2 regions of the Bradyrhizobium sp. PUT101 genome follow, and region 1 is predicted to be linked to the other one. Evidence: predicted binding sites of a transcription regulator. Region 1 holds the regulator's gene; the other holds the start of a gene.

Region 1 (7,214 bases):
TATGGCAGCCATGTACCGCGCCGTGACCCGCCGAATTGAAGTGACCGTCGAGCCGAACTTTGTTCCGGAGCAGTCGTCGGCCGACCGCTCGCGCTATTTCTGGTCCTACACCATCGTAATCACCAATTCCGGCGAGGAAACCGTGCAGCTCAAGACGCGGCACTGGATCATTACCGATGCCTCCGGCCGCCAGCAGGAGGTGAAGGGCGAGGGCGTGGTCGGCGAGCAGCCGATCCTGGCCCCCGGCGAGCGCTTCGAATACACCTCCGGCGTGCCGCTCTCGACCGCCTCGGGCTTCATGACCGGCAGCTACCAGATGGTCAGCGAAACCGGCGAGCGTTTCGAGATCGACGTGCCGACGTTCTCGCTCGACAGTCCCGACAACAAGCGGGTGTTGAATTAGCCGCGATGACGGCGGATAGCGCCTTAGGCGTCTTCTACGCCCGCCTCGTGCGGCGTGAACTGGTACACCGATGAGCAGAACTCGCAGGTGACGACGACCTTGTCGTCCTTGACCATTGCAGCACGATCGTCCGGCGAAAAGCTCTTGAGCATCGCGGCGACCGCATTGCGCGAGCAGGAGCACTGCGCTTTGAGGACCTGCGGATTGAACACGCGCACGCCGCGCTCGTGGAAGAGACGGTAGAGCAACCGCTCGCCCGAGAGTTCGGGATCGATCAGTTCGACGTCTTCGACGGTCTCGATCAGTGAACGCGCCTCGACCCAGGCGTCGTCTTCGGCGACACTGTGCACTTCGACACCTTCAGGCGCATCGCCGGGATGCAGATCGGCCTGCCGGGCGCGCTCCGGCGCCTTCGGCAGAAACTGCATCAGCATGCCGCCGGCCCGCCAGCGATGCTTGCCGCCGTCGCTCGAGCGCCACTCCTCGCCGACCGCAAGGCGCACGCGCGTCGGAATCTGCTCGGAGCGGAGGAAATACTCGTGCGCGGCGTCTTCCAGGCTGCCACCGTCGAGCGCAACCAGACCCTGGTAGCGGCTCATGTCGGGGCCCTGGTCGATGGTCATGGCGAGATGGCCGCGGCCGAGCAGCGCGCCGGAATCTTTGGCTTCGTCAAGACGCGCGGCGTCAAAGCGCGCATAGGCGCGCAGGCGATCGGGCGCCATGTAGTCGACGACCAGGAACGAGACCGGACCGTCAGTCTGGGCCTGAAGAATGAAGCGCCCCTCGAATTTCAGCGCGCTGCCGAGCAACGTCGTCAGCACGATGGCCTCGCCGAGCAGCTTGCCGACGGGTGCGGGATAATCATGCTTGGTCAGAATATCATCCAGCTCCGGGCCGAGCCGCACCAGCCGCCCGCGCACATCGAGCGCGTCGACCTCGTAGGGCAGCACGGCGTCATCGATCGGAACCGCCGATGGTGCGCGAACCGGGCCTTCTGGCCCGGTTTTCATGTCAGGGGATTGGGAAACCATGGGCCGTTATCTGGGGTCGGAGGGCTGAGAATGGAAGGGGCGTGGGGCGGCATGTTCCGGATGCAAGTTGAGCTGTGCCATGCCGCCTCAAATTGGTGTCGTCCCGGACAAGCGTGAGCGCCGATCCGGGACCCATAGGCACAGGCTGCGGTTTGGCGAAAACTGTCGGCCTCTGGCCATCCGCCACAAGAGAGATTCCGCGGTATGGACCCCGGATCGGCGCGTGCTTCTGGCACGCTTGGACGACAGTGGAGCGTGGCGCAGCCACCGCTCCATCGCGCCCGCTACTTCACCGCGTCAAAGCACCAGGCCAAAATACCCTTCTGCGCGTGCAGGCGGTTTTCGGCCTCGTCGAACACGACCGATTGCGGACCGTCGATCACCTCGTCGGTGACCTCCTCGCCGCGATGCGCTGGCAGGCAGTGCATGAACAGCGCATCGGGTTTGGCCAGCGACATCAGCTTGGCATTGACCTGGTAGGGCTTGAGCACGTTGTGGCGGTGCTCGCCCTCCTTGTCGCCCATCGACACCCAGGTGTCGGTGACGACGCAGTCGGCGCCGCGCACAGCGGCTTCCGGATCGGTGCCGAGCACGATCGGCGCGCCTGACGTCTTGATCCAGTCGCGCATTGCCTTCTTCGGCGCGAGTTCAGGAGGTGTTGCGACGTTGAGCTGGAACTTGAAGCGCTCGGCGGCATGCGCCCAGGACGCCAGCACGTTGTTGTCATCGCCGGTCCAGGCCACCGTCTTGCCCTCGATCGGGCCGCGATGCTCCTCATAGGTCATGAGGTCGGCCATCACCTGGCAGGGATGCGACCGCCGCGTCAGGCCGTTGATCACGGGCACGGTCGCATAGGCCGCAAGCTCCAGCAGCGCCTCGTGATTGAGGATGCGGATCATGATGGCGTCGACATAGCGCGACAGCACCCGCGCGGTGTCGGCGATGGTCTCGCCGCGACCGAGCTGCATCTCGGCGCCGGTGAGCATGATGGGCTCGCCGCCAAGCTGGCGCATGGCGACATCGAACGACACCCGCGTCCGCGTCGAGGGCCGCTCGAAGATCATCGCCAGCGTCTTGCCTTCAAGCGGCCTGACAGGCTGGTGCGCCTTCTGCTTCGCCTTCATGGCCGACGAGGCGGCGAGCATGCTCTTGAGCTCCGACAGCGGCAGCTCGTTGATGTCCAAAAAGTGCTTTGGAGTCTTATTGGGCGTCTTGCTCATCAGCTTGCCGCCCGCTTGGTCTGGCTGGAAGAGATTGCGGTGCAGGCGCGTTCGAGCCGCCCGACGCTGTCTTCGATCTCCGCCTCGGTAACGATCAAGGGTGGCAGGAAGCGCACGACATTGTCGCCGGCTCCGACGGTGAGCAATTTTTCGGTACGCAGCGCCGCGACGAGATCGCCCGAGGGCACCACGGCCTTGATGCCGATCAGGAGGCCTTCGCCGCGCACCTCGCTGACGACTTCGGGATGGCGATCGATCACGGAGGCGAGCTTCTGCTTCAGCAGCAGCGACATTTTCTGCACGTGACCGAAGAAGCCGGGTTTGAGCATGACGTCGAGAACGGCGTTCGCAGCCGAGATCGCGAGCGGATTGCCGCCGAAGGTCGAACCGTGCGAGCCCGGCCCCATGCCGCGCGCAGCGTCGGCGGTGGCGAGCACCGCGCCGATCGGGAAACCGCCGCCGAGCGCCTTCGCCAGCGACATCACGTCGGGCACGACGCCGGTGCGCTTGTAGGCAAAGAGTTCGCCGGTCCGGCCCATGCCAGTCTGCACCTCGTCGAAGGCGAGCAATAGGCCGTGCTCGTTGCAGAGCTCGCGCAGCGCCTTCAGGAAGGCGGGAGGCGCAGAACGAACGCCACCCTCGCCCTGGATCGGCTCGATGAGAATGCCGGCGGTGTGCGGGCCGATCGCCTTCTTGACGGCTTCGAGGTCGCCATGCGGTACCTGGTCGAAGCCGTCCATCGGTGGACCGAAGCCCTCGAGATATTTTGCAGAACCGGTGGCAGCCAGCGTCGCCAGCGTGCGGCCATGGAAGGCGCCCTCGAAGGTGATGATGCGATAGCGCTCAGGATGCCCCTTGGAGAAGTGATGGTGGCGCACCAGCTTGATCACGCCTTCCAGCGCCTCGGCGCCGGAATTGCAGAAGAACACGAAGTCCGCAAAACTTTCGTTGCACAGACGCGCCGCGAGCTTCTCGCCGTCCGGGCTCTGGAACAGGTTCGACATGTGCCAGAGCTTCGTCGCCTGCTCCTGCAACGCCTTGACCAGAGTGGGATGCGCATGGCCGAGCGCATTCACCGCCACGCCGGAGGTGAAATCGAGATAGCGATCCCCATTGGTCGCGATCAGCCAGCAGCCTTCGCCGCGCTCGAAACCGAGGTCGGCCCTGGCGAAAACGGGGAGCAAATGCGGCGCGGCGCTGTTAGTCATGACGTCACTTGAATGTTGCGGACGGTGTGACGCGTGCATTGCGCAACGCACCATTGACCGGCCCGGAAAACGAAACGTGCCGCCTTTTAAGGGCGGCACGTGGGGCTATCTTATGCCTGACAAGACGGGTGTCAATGCCGCCTGGAAAGCCTCGCGAAACGCTGAATCCGTAGTCTTGCGGTGCCGATTTTGCGGGATTTTCACCACGGAACATGTGGACGCGAGTCGGCGGACTCTTGCGCGGGAGTCACGCCATATTGTAGCGTTTGGACTGTCAGATACGACATCTCGTGCAGCAGTTCTGATCCTCTAAGTCCTCATGTACCGGCGTAAACGTTCGGGCGTCTTGAGCGCGCCCGGCGAGCCTTAGGGGATTCTGGCGGCACGGGTTTTTCAAGGCTTAGGCAATCGCTGCGAAGGCCCCAGGATGGCAGGCGCGCAGCGAGGGAAAGGGTGCAATGACGGTTTTGACCTGGTCCGATGATCGCGTCGAGCAGCTGAAAAAGCTTTGGGAGGCCGGACTTTCGGCCAGCCAGATCGCGGCGGAGCTCGGCAATGTGACCCGCAATGCCGTGATCGGCAAAGTGCACCGGCTCGGCTTGTCCGGCCGCGCCAAGAGCCCTTCATCGGCAGCGCCCCGGCCGCGCAAGGCCCGGCCTGCGCAGCACATGATGCGGGTGACCCGCCCCGTCGCCCGCGGCAACACCGCGCTGGCGCAGGCCTTCGAGGTCGAGGTGGAGGCCGAGCCCGTCACCTACGACAACGTGGTGCCGATGAGCCAGCGGCTGTCGCTGCTGGAATTGAACGAGGCAACCTGCCACTGGCCGGTCGGCGATCCCTCCAGCCCGGATTTCTTCTTCTGCGGCGGCAAGGCGCTCTCGGGCCTGCCCTACTGCGCGCAGCATTCGCGCGTGGCGTATCAGCCCGCAGCGGATCGGCGGCGCGCACCGGCGAAGCCGGGCACGCGGTGAGCTTATAGATCTGGCTGATTGCAGCCGTCACATGATGACGGCTCGACTTACTCGGTGTCATCCCCGCGGAGGCGGGGATCCATAACCACAGGGCGCAGTGATTGCGCGAGATGGCTACTGCGAGTCTTCGCCAAACCACGTCCTGTGGTTTTGGATCCCGGGCTCGCACTACGCGCGCCCCGGGATGACGGCCAAGATTGTTGCCGCGGCTCGCTAATTCGACATTCACAAAACTCAGGTCTGCTCCGCCTTCGCGAACCGATCGTCCAGCGCATAGCCGGCGCCACGGACGGTGCGGATCGGATCCTGCTCGCGGCCGAGATTGAGCAGCTTGCGCAGGCGGCCGATGTGGACGTCGACAGTGCGCTCGTCGATGTAGATGTCGCGGCCCCAGACGCTGTCGAGCAGCTGCTCGCGCGAGAACACGCGGCCGGGATGCTCCAGGAAGAACTCCAGCAGACGATATTCGGTCGGGCCGAGATCGATCGGCCGGCCCGAGCGCGCCACGCGGCGCTTGTCGCGGTCGAGCTCGATGTCGCCATAGGCGAGCACGGTGGCGAGCCGCTCGGGGCTGGCGCGCCTGAGCAGACCCTTCACGCGCGCCAGCAGCTCCGGCACCGAGAACGGCTTGACGATGTAATCGTCGGCACCGGTCGCAAGTCCCCGCACCCGCTCGCTCTCCTCGCCGCGCGCGGTAAGCATGATGATCGGCAGCTGCTTGGTTTCGGGACGGGTGCGCAGCCGCCGGCACAGCTCGATGCCCGACAGGCCCGGCAGCATCCAGTCGAGCACGATCAGATCGGGAATGTGCTCCTTGAGGCGGGTGTCGGCGTCGTCGCCGCGCATAACCGTCTCGACGTCATAGCCGTCGCCTTCGAGGTTGTAGCGGAGAAGCTCGGTGAGAGCTTCCTCGTCCTCAACCACCATAATGCGTGCGCCCATGTTGTCGTCGCTCCTTAGGTATTCGGCACCGTCGTGGCGAAGGTCGTCATGTCGCCCTTCGGCCGCTTGTCGGTGATCGCCTGGCCCTCGATCATGTAGAACACGGTCTCGGCGATGTTGGTGGCGTGGTCACCGATCCGCTCGATGTTCTTGGCACAGAACATCAAATGGATGCAGAAAGAGATGTTGCGCGGATCCTCCATCATGTAGGTGAGGAGTTCGCGGAACAGCGAGGTGCAGATGGCGTCGACTTCCTCGTCGCCTTTCCACACCGCCATCGCCGCCGGCAGATCGTGCGCGGCATAGGCGTCCAGCACCGACTTGACCTGCTGCTGCACGAGGTCGGTCATGTGCTCCAGCCCGCGGAACAGTTTGAGCGGGTGGAAGTCGGTCTCCAGCGCCGCGACGCGCTTGCCCATGTTCTTGGCGAGATCGCCGATGCGCTCGAGATCGGTCGCGACGCGCATGGCGCCGACGATCTCGCGCAGATCGACCGCCATCGGCTGGCGGCGGGCGATGGTGAGCACGGCGCGCTCCTCGATGCGCTTCTGCAGCATATCGAGCTCGGCGTCGGTGGTGACGACGCGCTGACCGAGCGTGACGTCGCGGCGGATCAGCGCGTCGACGGAATCGACGATCATGCGCTCGGCAATGCCGCCCATCTCAGCGACCAGGCGGGTGAGCTCCTGCAGGTCGGTGTCGAAAGCCTTTGCGGTATGTTCAGAACCCATGTTCCGTCTCCTCAGCCGAACCGGCCGGTGATGTAATCCTGCGTGCGCCGGTCGGTCGGCGACGTGAAGATCTTGCTGGTGTCGTCGAACTCGATCAGCTCGCCGAGATACATGAAGGCGGTCTTGTCGGAGACGCGGGCCGCCTGCTGCATGTTGTGGGTGACGATCGCGATCGTGTAGTTCTCGGACAATTCCTGGATCAGCTCCTCGACCTTGGCGGTCGAGATCGGGTCGAGCGCCGAGCAGGGCTCGTCGAACAGGATCACCTCGGGCCGCACCGCGACGGTACGGGCAATGCAGAGGCGCTGCTGCTGGCCGCCGGAGAGCGACAGGCCGGAGGCGTTGAGCTTGTCCTTGACCTCGTTCCACAGCGCGCCGCCGCGCAGGGCCTTCTCCACGCGATCGTCCATCTCCGATTTCGAGATCTTCTCGTAGAGGCGGATCCCGAAGGCGATGTTCTCGTAGATCGTCATCGGGAACGGGGTCGGCTTCTGGAACACCATGCCGACCCGGGCGCGCAGCAGATTGAGGTCGAGCTTGGGGTCGAGCATGTTGGTGTGGTCGAGCATGAGCTGGCCGGTGGCGCGCTGGCCCGGGTAGAGGTCGTACATCCGGTTGAAGATACGCAGCAGGGTCGACTTGCCGCAGCCGGACGGGCCGATGAAGGCCGTGACGCGATTGGTGCCGAGCGCCAGATTGATGTTCTTC
Region 2 (7,214 bases), 2.9 Mb from region 1:
GTGCGCTGCTTCCTGATGTCGGGCACCGACGATTACATCCTGATCGTGCTCGCCCGCGACATCCAGGATTTCGAGCGCATCCACCGCACCGAGCTGTCCCGCCTGCCCCGCGTCGCGCGCGTGCAATCGAGCTTCGCGCTGCGCGAGATCGTCAACCGCGCGGTACCGACCGTGGTTTTCGGGGAGACGAAGCGCTGACCTCGTTCGTCCCAACCGGAGAACCGGTCGGGAACCAAGCAGCCCGTCATCCGTTGGGCGCTATTGGCCAGCGGCGGCAATCATCCTCGCGTCACATCCACAATCTGCCCAGCTCGGCCTTTCCGCAGGGAACAGACCATGGCCGACATCACGGATCAGATCCCCGAACGCATTCCGATCAACCTCGTCGTCAATGGCGCAAGGCGCACACTCGAGGTCGTGCCGTGGACCACGCTTCTGGATGCCCTGCGTGACCGCCTGGAGTTGACCGGCACCAAGAAAGGCTGCGATCACGGCCAATGCGGCGCCTGTACCGTGCTAGTCGACGGAAGACGGGTCAACTCCTGCCTGACCCTCGCCGTCATGAGGGATGGAGCTGAGATCACGACGATCGAAGGCTTGGCCAAAGACGGCACCCTTCATCCCCTGCAACAGGCCTTCATCGACCATGACGCCTTTCAGTGCGGCTATTGCACGCCGGGGCAGATTTGCTCGGCGGCCGGCCTGTTGGCCGAAGGCCGAGCGCGGGATGCCGACGAAATCCGGGAGCTGATGAGCGGAAATCTCTGCCGCTGCGGCGCCTATCCCAACATCGTGGCTGCAATCGAGCAGGCAATGAGCCGGTCATGAACAACTTCCAGTATTTCCGCGCAAGCGACGTCCCCGACGCCATTCGCCTAGTCGCCGCCGATCCAGGCGCGAAGCTGATTGCCGGCGGCACCAACCTGATCGACCTGATGAAAGAGAACGTCGAACGGCCCTCCCGGCTGATCGACATCTCCCGCCTGCGAACGCCGTCTATCATGCCACCGGCAAGCGCATTCGGCGCTTCCCGATCACGCTGGACAAGCTGATGGACTGAAGCCGCAGGTATTCGAACCTTCCCGCGGTTCTCGGCTCCTGTCATCCAGCTGTCATCGAATGTGCCGAGAGCTGTGTCTCCGCCACACTCGGGAGCCGACATGGACTATTTCAAGCGCTTCAATTTCCTGTTCGCCGCACCCATGTTCGATAGCGACGACCTCGAAGGCGTTCGCTTCAACCAGATCATCGAGGAAATCCAGCGCTCCGGGTTCGAGGTGGTCCGGGCCCGCAAGCTGGAGGATGCCGAGATGGCGGTGCAGACCGATGCGGCGATCGGCTGCATGGTGGTGGACTGGGGCAAGAAGGGCCTCGAGGGCAAGACATCAGCGTTGATCAACCTGATGCGCCGCCGGGGCCTCGACTTCCCGATCATCCTCCTGATCCGTCGCAAACGGTTCGAGGATCTGCCGGTCGAAGTGCTCGATTTCATCGACGGCTATGTCTTTCTGTCCGAGGAGACGCCGCCCTTCATTGCCAAGAACCTGATCAGCCGTCTCAAGCAATATGCCGAGACGCTGAAGACGCCGTTCTTCGGCGCGCTGGTCGACTATGCCGAGGAAGGCAACCAGCTCTGGACCTGTCCGGGCCACAATGGCGGTGTGTTCTACAACCGCAGCCCGATCGGGCGCGTGTTCGTCGAGCATCTCGGCGAATCCGTATTCCGCGACGACCTCGATAATTCCGTGCTCGATCTCGGCGACCTCCTTACCCACGAAGGTCCTGCGTTGAAGGCGCAGAAGGAGGCTGCGCAAATCTTCGGCGCGGAAAAAACCTACTTCGTGCTGAACGGCACGTCCACCTCGAACAAGGTCGCGCTCGGCGCCCTCGTCACCGACGGTGATCTCGTGCTGTTCGACCGCAACAACCACAAGGCGGCCCATCACGGCGCTCTGATGATCAGTGGCGGCGTCCCCATCTACGTCCCGACCGTCCGCAATGCCTGGGGCCTTATCGGCCCGATGCGCTGGGACATGCTCGATGAAAAGGCCCTGCGCGAGGCCATCCGCAGCCATCCGCTAGTCAGGGATCGCGACGCCTGGTGCAAGGAGCGGCCGTTCCGCGTAGCCGTGGTCGAGCAGTGCACCTATGACGGCTCGATCCACAGCGCCGAGATGATCCTGAAGCGCATCGGCCATCTCTGCGAGTACATCCTGTTCGACGAGGCCTGGGCCGGCTTCATGAAATTCCATCCGCTCTATGCCGGTCGCTTCGCCATGGGGCTGGCCAATCTTCCTCCCGAGGCCCCCGGCATCATCGCGACCCAGTCGACCCACAAGCAGCTGGCGAGCTTCTCGCAGGCCTCGCAGATCCACATCAAGGATCGTCACATCCGTGGCCAAAAGCGCCGCGTCGAGCATCGCCGCTTCAACGAAAGCTTCATGCAGCACGCATCGACGTCCCCCTTCTATCCGCTGTTCGCCTCGCTCGACGTCGGTGCGCAGATGATGAAGGGTCGCTCCGGCGAAGTGCTGTGGGACGACACGATCCGGCTCGGCATCGAGCTGCGCAAGAAGATCCGGGCGATGCGCCGGGAGTTCGAGGAGAAGGAGCAGAACCCGGAGCGGCGCTGGTTCTTCGAGCCCTTCGTTCCAGATCGGGTCGCCATTCCCGATGTCAGCCGGCCCGGCGCCGTCCACAACGTCGCCTGGGAGACGCTCTCCACCGACGAGTTCGCGACCAATCCCGCGCTGTGGCAGCTCTCTCCGGACACCAACTGGCACGGCTTTCCCGATCTCGTGGAAGGCTTTGCCATGACCGATCCGAACAAGCTGACCTTGCTCACACCCGGATTCGATCGTGCGACCGGCGCCTATGCCGAGCACGGCATCCCCGCACCTGTCGTCGCGCAATACCTGCGTGAAAACCGCATCGTCCCCGAGAAGAACGACCTGAACTCCCTGCTCTTCCTGCTCACCCCCGGCGTCGAGGCGAGCAAGGCCGGCACGCTGATCTCCGGCCTCGTCGCGTTCAAGAGGCTGCATGACGACAATGCGCTGCTGGCCGACGCGATTCCGGAATTCCATCAGCGGCGGCGGGCACGCTACGCAGGCGTGCGCCTGCGCGATCTCTGCGGCGAGATGCACCGCTTCTTCCGCGCCGCCGACGTCAGCGCACTCCAGGCGAGGCAGTTTATGCCCGAGCACATGCCCGAGATCGCGATGTCGCCCCGCGATGCCGCGCGCTATTTGTTCCGCAACGATGTCGACTATCTGCCGATCGAGGCAATCGCCGGCCGTATCGCCACCACACCCTTCGTGGTCTATCCGCCCGGCATCGCCACCATCGTGCCCGGCGAGCGGCTGACGGAGCGGGCCAAACCCATGATCGATTATCTCAAGATGTTCGAGACCTGCTTCAACACCTTCCCGGGCTTCGACGTAGAGATCCAGGGCGTCTACAAGGAGATCGATGCTCAGGGGCGCATCGGGCTCTACACATACGTCGTTACCGAGTAGGGTGCCGATGAACGAGACAGCTGCGCGCGCGAGTGATGAACCCGTCCTGGTCAGGCCGTCACGCGAAAGCGATGTCGAAGCGATGCTGGCGATCTATCGCCATCACGTTCGCAACGGTGTGCCGCGCGATGTCGAGGGAACCGGCGCGCCGGAGCCGGATGATCTGCGGGAGCGGCGCAAAAACCTGAAGCAGACCCGCCTGCCGCATCTGGTCGCGACCTATCGCGGCGAGGTCGTCGGCTATGCCTATGCCGTGCTGTTCCGCAAGCGCCCCGCCTATCGGTACGCGGCCAAGCATTCGATCTACGTCCACCACGCGCATCTCGGCCGCGGAGTCGGACGGCTATTGCTCCAGGAATTGATCGATGCCTGTGCGGCGGCCGGCTTCCGCCAGATGATCGGCTATATCGATGCCGACAACGCGCCGTCGCTGGTGCTGCACGAAAAATTCGGCTTCTCGCGCGGCGGCCTGCTCCACGGCGTCGCCTATCGCAACGGCCGCTGGTCCGACACCGTGATGGTGCAGCGATCGCTCGGCGCCGGCACGACAACGCCTCCGCCGGGCCGGTAGGCCTTACGACGGAAAGTCAGCCGGTCTCACATGGATGCGGTCGGCATGTAGCGACCAGTCATGCAATGCCTGGTCCTTGCAGAATCTCGCTTTCGCCCGCTCCTTGGCCTCATTCTCGTCGGCGGCATCGATCTCAAGCGTACCCTGGCAAACCTCACTCTGCCGGCCGCATTCACCGAGTACGTCCTTCATGAACTTGACGACATAAGTTGACATGGGACCTCCTGCTGCCCTCGCAGCACTCTAGTCCCATTTAGGGCGGAGCGGGGAAGGAGATTTTGAGGCGGATCAAGGCGGAGCGGACAATCCATTGCGGAACCTGCCGGCCGGGGATAAGCCGGAATGCCGGCCGCCCCCATGAGGATCTTGCCTTGCACTTTGTCTCCGACACCGAAGTCACGAAAGTTCTGACGTTTCCGATCCTTATTGCCGCGCTGGAGGAGGCCCATCGCCGGCCGAAGATGGAAGTCCTGGACGCCTTTCTCGGCGGCGAGGGGGCGCAATACGTCGTCCGCAGTGCCGTCGATCCCGGCCGCTACATGGCGAGCAAGATGTTCACCAGCTTCCCGGCCAATCTGGCGGGGGGCAAGATGCCGGCCGTGCAGGCGGTGTGCGTGCTGTTCGACGGCACCAACGGGACGCCGCTGGCGGCGATGGACGGAACCGAGATCACGCACTGGCGTACCGCTGCAGACTCCGCGCTGGGCACGAAGCTGCTCGCCCCGCCCAGTCCCGAGACGCTGCTTTGCGCCGGTGCCGGGGAGATGTCCGCGTGGCTGATCCGGGGGCATCGTACCGTGCGACCGTCGCTCGAGCGCGTGCTGATCTGGAATCGGAGCCCGGAACGGGCCGCTGATCTCGCTCGGCGTTTGGCGAAGGACGGCGTCAAGGCCGAGACGATCACGGATCTCGACGCGGCGACGCGAGAGGCTGACGTGATCACCACCTGCACCCGCGCGCATCAACCGCTGATCAAGGGCCGGAACTTGCGGCCGGGCACGCATCTGGACCTGGTCGGCGGCTACACGCCGCAAACGCGCGAGGCTGACGACGATGCCGCCAGGTTGTCGCGCGTCTTCGTGGACCGGCGGGAATCGGCCTTCCATGGCGTCGGCGACATCCTGCAGCCGATCGCCAGCGGTGCGATCAGCGAGACCGACGTCCTCGGCGATCTCTATGATCTCGCCAGCGGCAGCGCGCAGGGACGCATCTCACCGTCCGACATCACCTTCTTCAAGAACGCGGGCGGCGGCCATCTCGACCTCATGACCTGCGAGGCCGTGTTCAAGCAGCTCGGCACCAGGTTCGGATAGACGCCCTACCCCTGGCATCTCGCCGGTGGAGGCGGACGAGCGAAGGCAGGCGGGACAGAGCCGACATCAGCCATCACGTCGTGATGTCGAGCAGCGACTCCGTCGTTTCCGAGTAGGCTTGAATGACCTTCGCATTGGCGACGAAGCTGTACTTAGCGGCCGCCAGCTCAACGAATTCGCGGGCGATATCGACATTCGGCGCTGCGACCAGGCCGTCCTGGTTTGCGAAGGGGGCGCCTGGGTCGGATTGTGCGATATAGCTCGGCGAAACCGTCGACACGGCCGCGATCGTACCGCCTGGCATCGAGCCACTCGATTGGTCGACCTGATCGACGCGCAACGGCACATAAGCCGCGGGATAAGTCGAACTCGTGCTCAAGCTGCCTGCACCGGCCGACGCGGCAGATCCGTCTGATGCTGGCAGCGGTCCGGTCGTGCGGATGTTGGCGATATTGCTCGCGGCCACGTTCACGCGCAAACTTGCCGCAGAAAGTCCGGATGTCGCAATCGAAAAGATGCCCATGGACTTTCAACTACAGGACAAGTGATACGCGTTCACTTATCCGGTCGATAAGATGCGGCGCTTTGGCTTTTCATCGTGGTAACCAATTATCGGAGCGCATCCAACTTGGCGCGGCCGGCCCCTTACCCGGGCGTCACACCAAAAGCCTGCTTGAAGCGCTCCGCATAGCGCGGCCAGACTTCGGGATTGATGATGCGCGGCGGGCGCTTGCCGTCGAGCACATCCAGCACCTGCTCGGCGGCGATGCGGCCCATGTTCTGGCGCGCCTCGATGGTGACGCCTGCCGTGTGCGGGCTCGCCAGCACGTTGTCGAACTGGAGCAGCGGATGCTCCGGCGGCGGCGGCTCCTTGGACCAGACGTCGAGGCCGGCACCCGCAATGCGCTTGTCGCGCAGCGCCTGAAGCAACGCGTCCTCGTCGTGGATGAAACCGCGAGCCGTGGTGATGAAATAGGCATGCGGCTGCATCAGCGCGAATTCACGCACGCTGATCATGTTCCGGCTACCCTTGTTCAGCGGGCAGGAGATCGAGACGAAATCGGCGCGGCGCAGGAGCTCGTCGAGCTCGACCTTCTCCCCGTTCCGCTCCGCCATCACCTCGGCCGACAAATACGGGTCGTAGGCCAGCACCGTCATGCCGAGCAGGCCCTTGCACAGGGCGGCGATGCGCCGGCCGACATTGCCGAGGCCGACGATGCCGACGGTCTTGCCCTCGACCTCGTTCCCGACGAGCTCGTTGCGGTTGACGTCGCGCTCGCGGCGCAGGCGGCGATCCGACTGGATGATGCGCTTGGACAACGTCAACATCATCGCCAGCGCATGCTCGGCAACCGAATGGGCGTTGCCGCCGGACTGGTTGACGACCAGCACCCCCGCGTCCGTGCAGGCCTCGACGTCAACAGGGTCGAAGCCCGCGCCATTGCTGGAGACCAGCAGCAATTTCGGCGTCCGCTTCAGAAAGGCGGCATCGACGTGGAAATGCGGCGCCAGTTCGTCGCGCGCCGCGCCGATCTGGTAGACATGGGCCGCACTCAGGATCGGCGCATAGAAATCTTCAGGGCTCTCGTTCTCGATGCGATCGAGCCGGACGTCGGGCCGCGCCTTCAGAATGTCGATATAGATCGGATTGGCCAGGTATTTGACGTAGAAGACGCGCTTGTTGTTGACGGACATCAGGACCCTTCCGGCTCGTTCGCGAGGGAGCTCGGCAAGGTCGGCGCGATGCGCTCCCTCCGGTGCTTCCTCCCGCTTTTTCGTTGCCGCATTTATGACATGGCGGTGCCGGCCACG

Evidence for each region. The regulator PhoB, encoded in region 1, activates phosphate uptake and scavenging genes when phosphate is short. The targets are predictions, from matches to a motif close to TGTCATNNANCTGTCAT.
Region 2: ACSHT2_RS31935 (Orn/Lys/Arg decarboxylase N-terminal domain-containing protein) is a predicted target of PhoB. The motif match lies at 1,100-1,116, and genes of this name have one in related genera.

Annotation. Positions count from the first base shown of each region.
Region 1 is NZ_CP197207.1:3,815,177-3,822,390, forward strand. Features, by position in the region: gene apaG (Co2+/Mg2+ efflux protein ApaG) at 11-403, shown strand; gene ACSHT2_RS18655 (Hsp33 family molecular chaperone) at 427-1,434, opposite strand; gene argF (ornithine carbamoyltransferase) at 1,719-2,654, opposite strand; gene ACSHT2_RS18665 (aspartate aminotransferase family protein) at 2,654-3,862, opposite strand; gene ACSHT2_RS18670 (GcrA family cell cycle regulator) at 4,321-4,833, shown strand; gene phoB (phosphate regulon transcriptional regulator PhoB) at 5,068-5,775, opposite strand; gene phoU (phosphate signaling complex protein PhoU) at 5,790-6,506, opposite strand; gene pstB (phosphate ABC transporter ATP-binding protein PstB) at 6,518-7,214, opposite strand, start outside.
Region 2 is NZ_CP197207.1:6,699,803-6,707,016, reverse strand. Features, by position in the region: gene ACSHT2_RS31950 (Lrp/AsnC family transcriptional regulator) at 1-198, shown strand, start outside; gene ACSHT2_RS31945 ((2Fe-2S)-binding protein) at 337-828, shown strand; partial or broken gene ACSHT2_RS31940 (FAD binding domain-containing protein) at 825-986, shown strand; gene ACSHT2_RS31935 (Orn/Lys/Arg decarboxylase N-terminal domain-containing protein) at 1,161-3,518, shown strand; gene ACSHT2_RS31930 (N-acetyltransferase family protein) at 3,526-4,089, shown strand; gene ACSHT2_RS31925 (hypothetical protein) at 4,093-4,305, opposite strand; gene ACSHT2_RS31920 (ornithine cyclodeaminase family protein) at 4,461-5,402, shown strand; gene ACSHT2_RS31915 (flagellar basal body rod protein FlgC) at 5,476-5,925, opposite strand; gene ACSHT2_RS31910 (hydroxyacid dehydrogenase) at 6,048-7,097, opposite strand.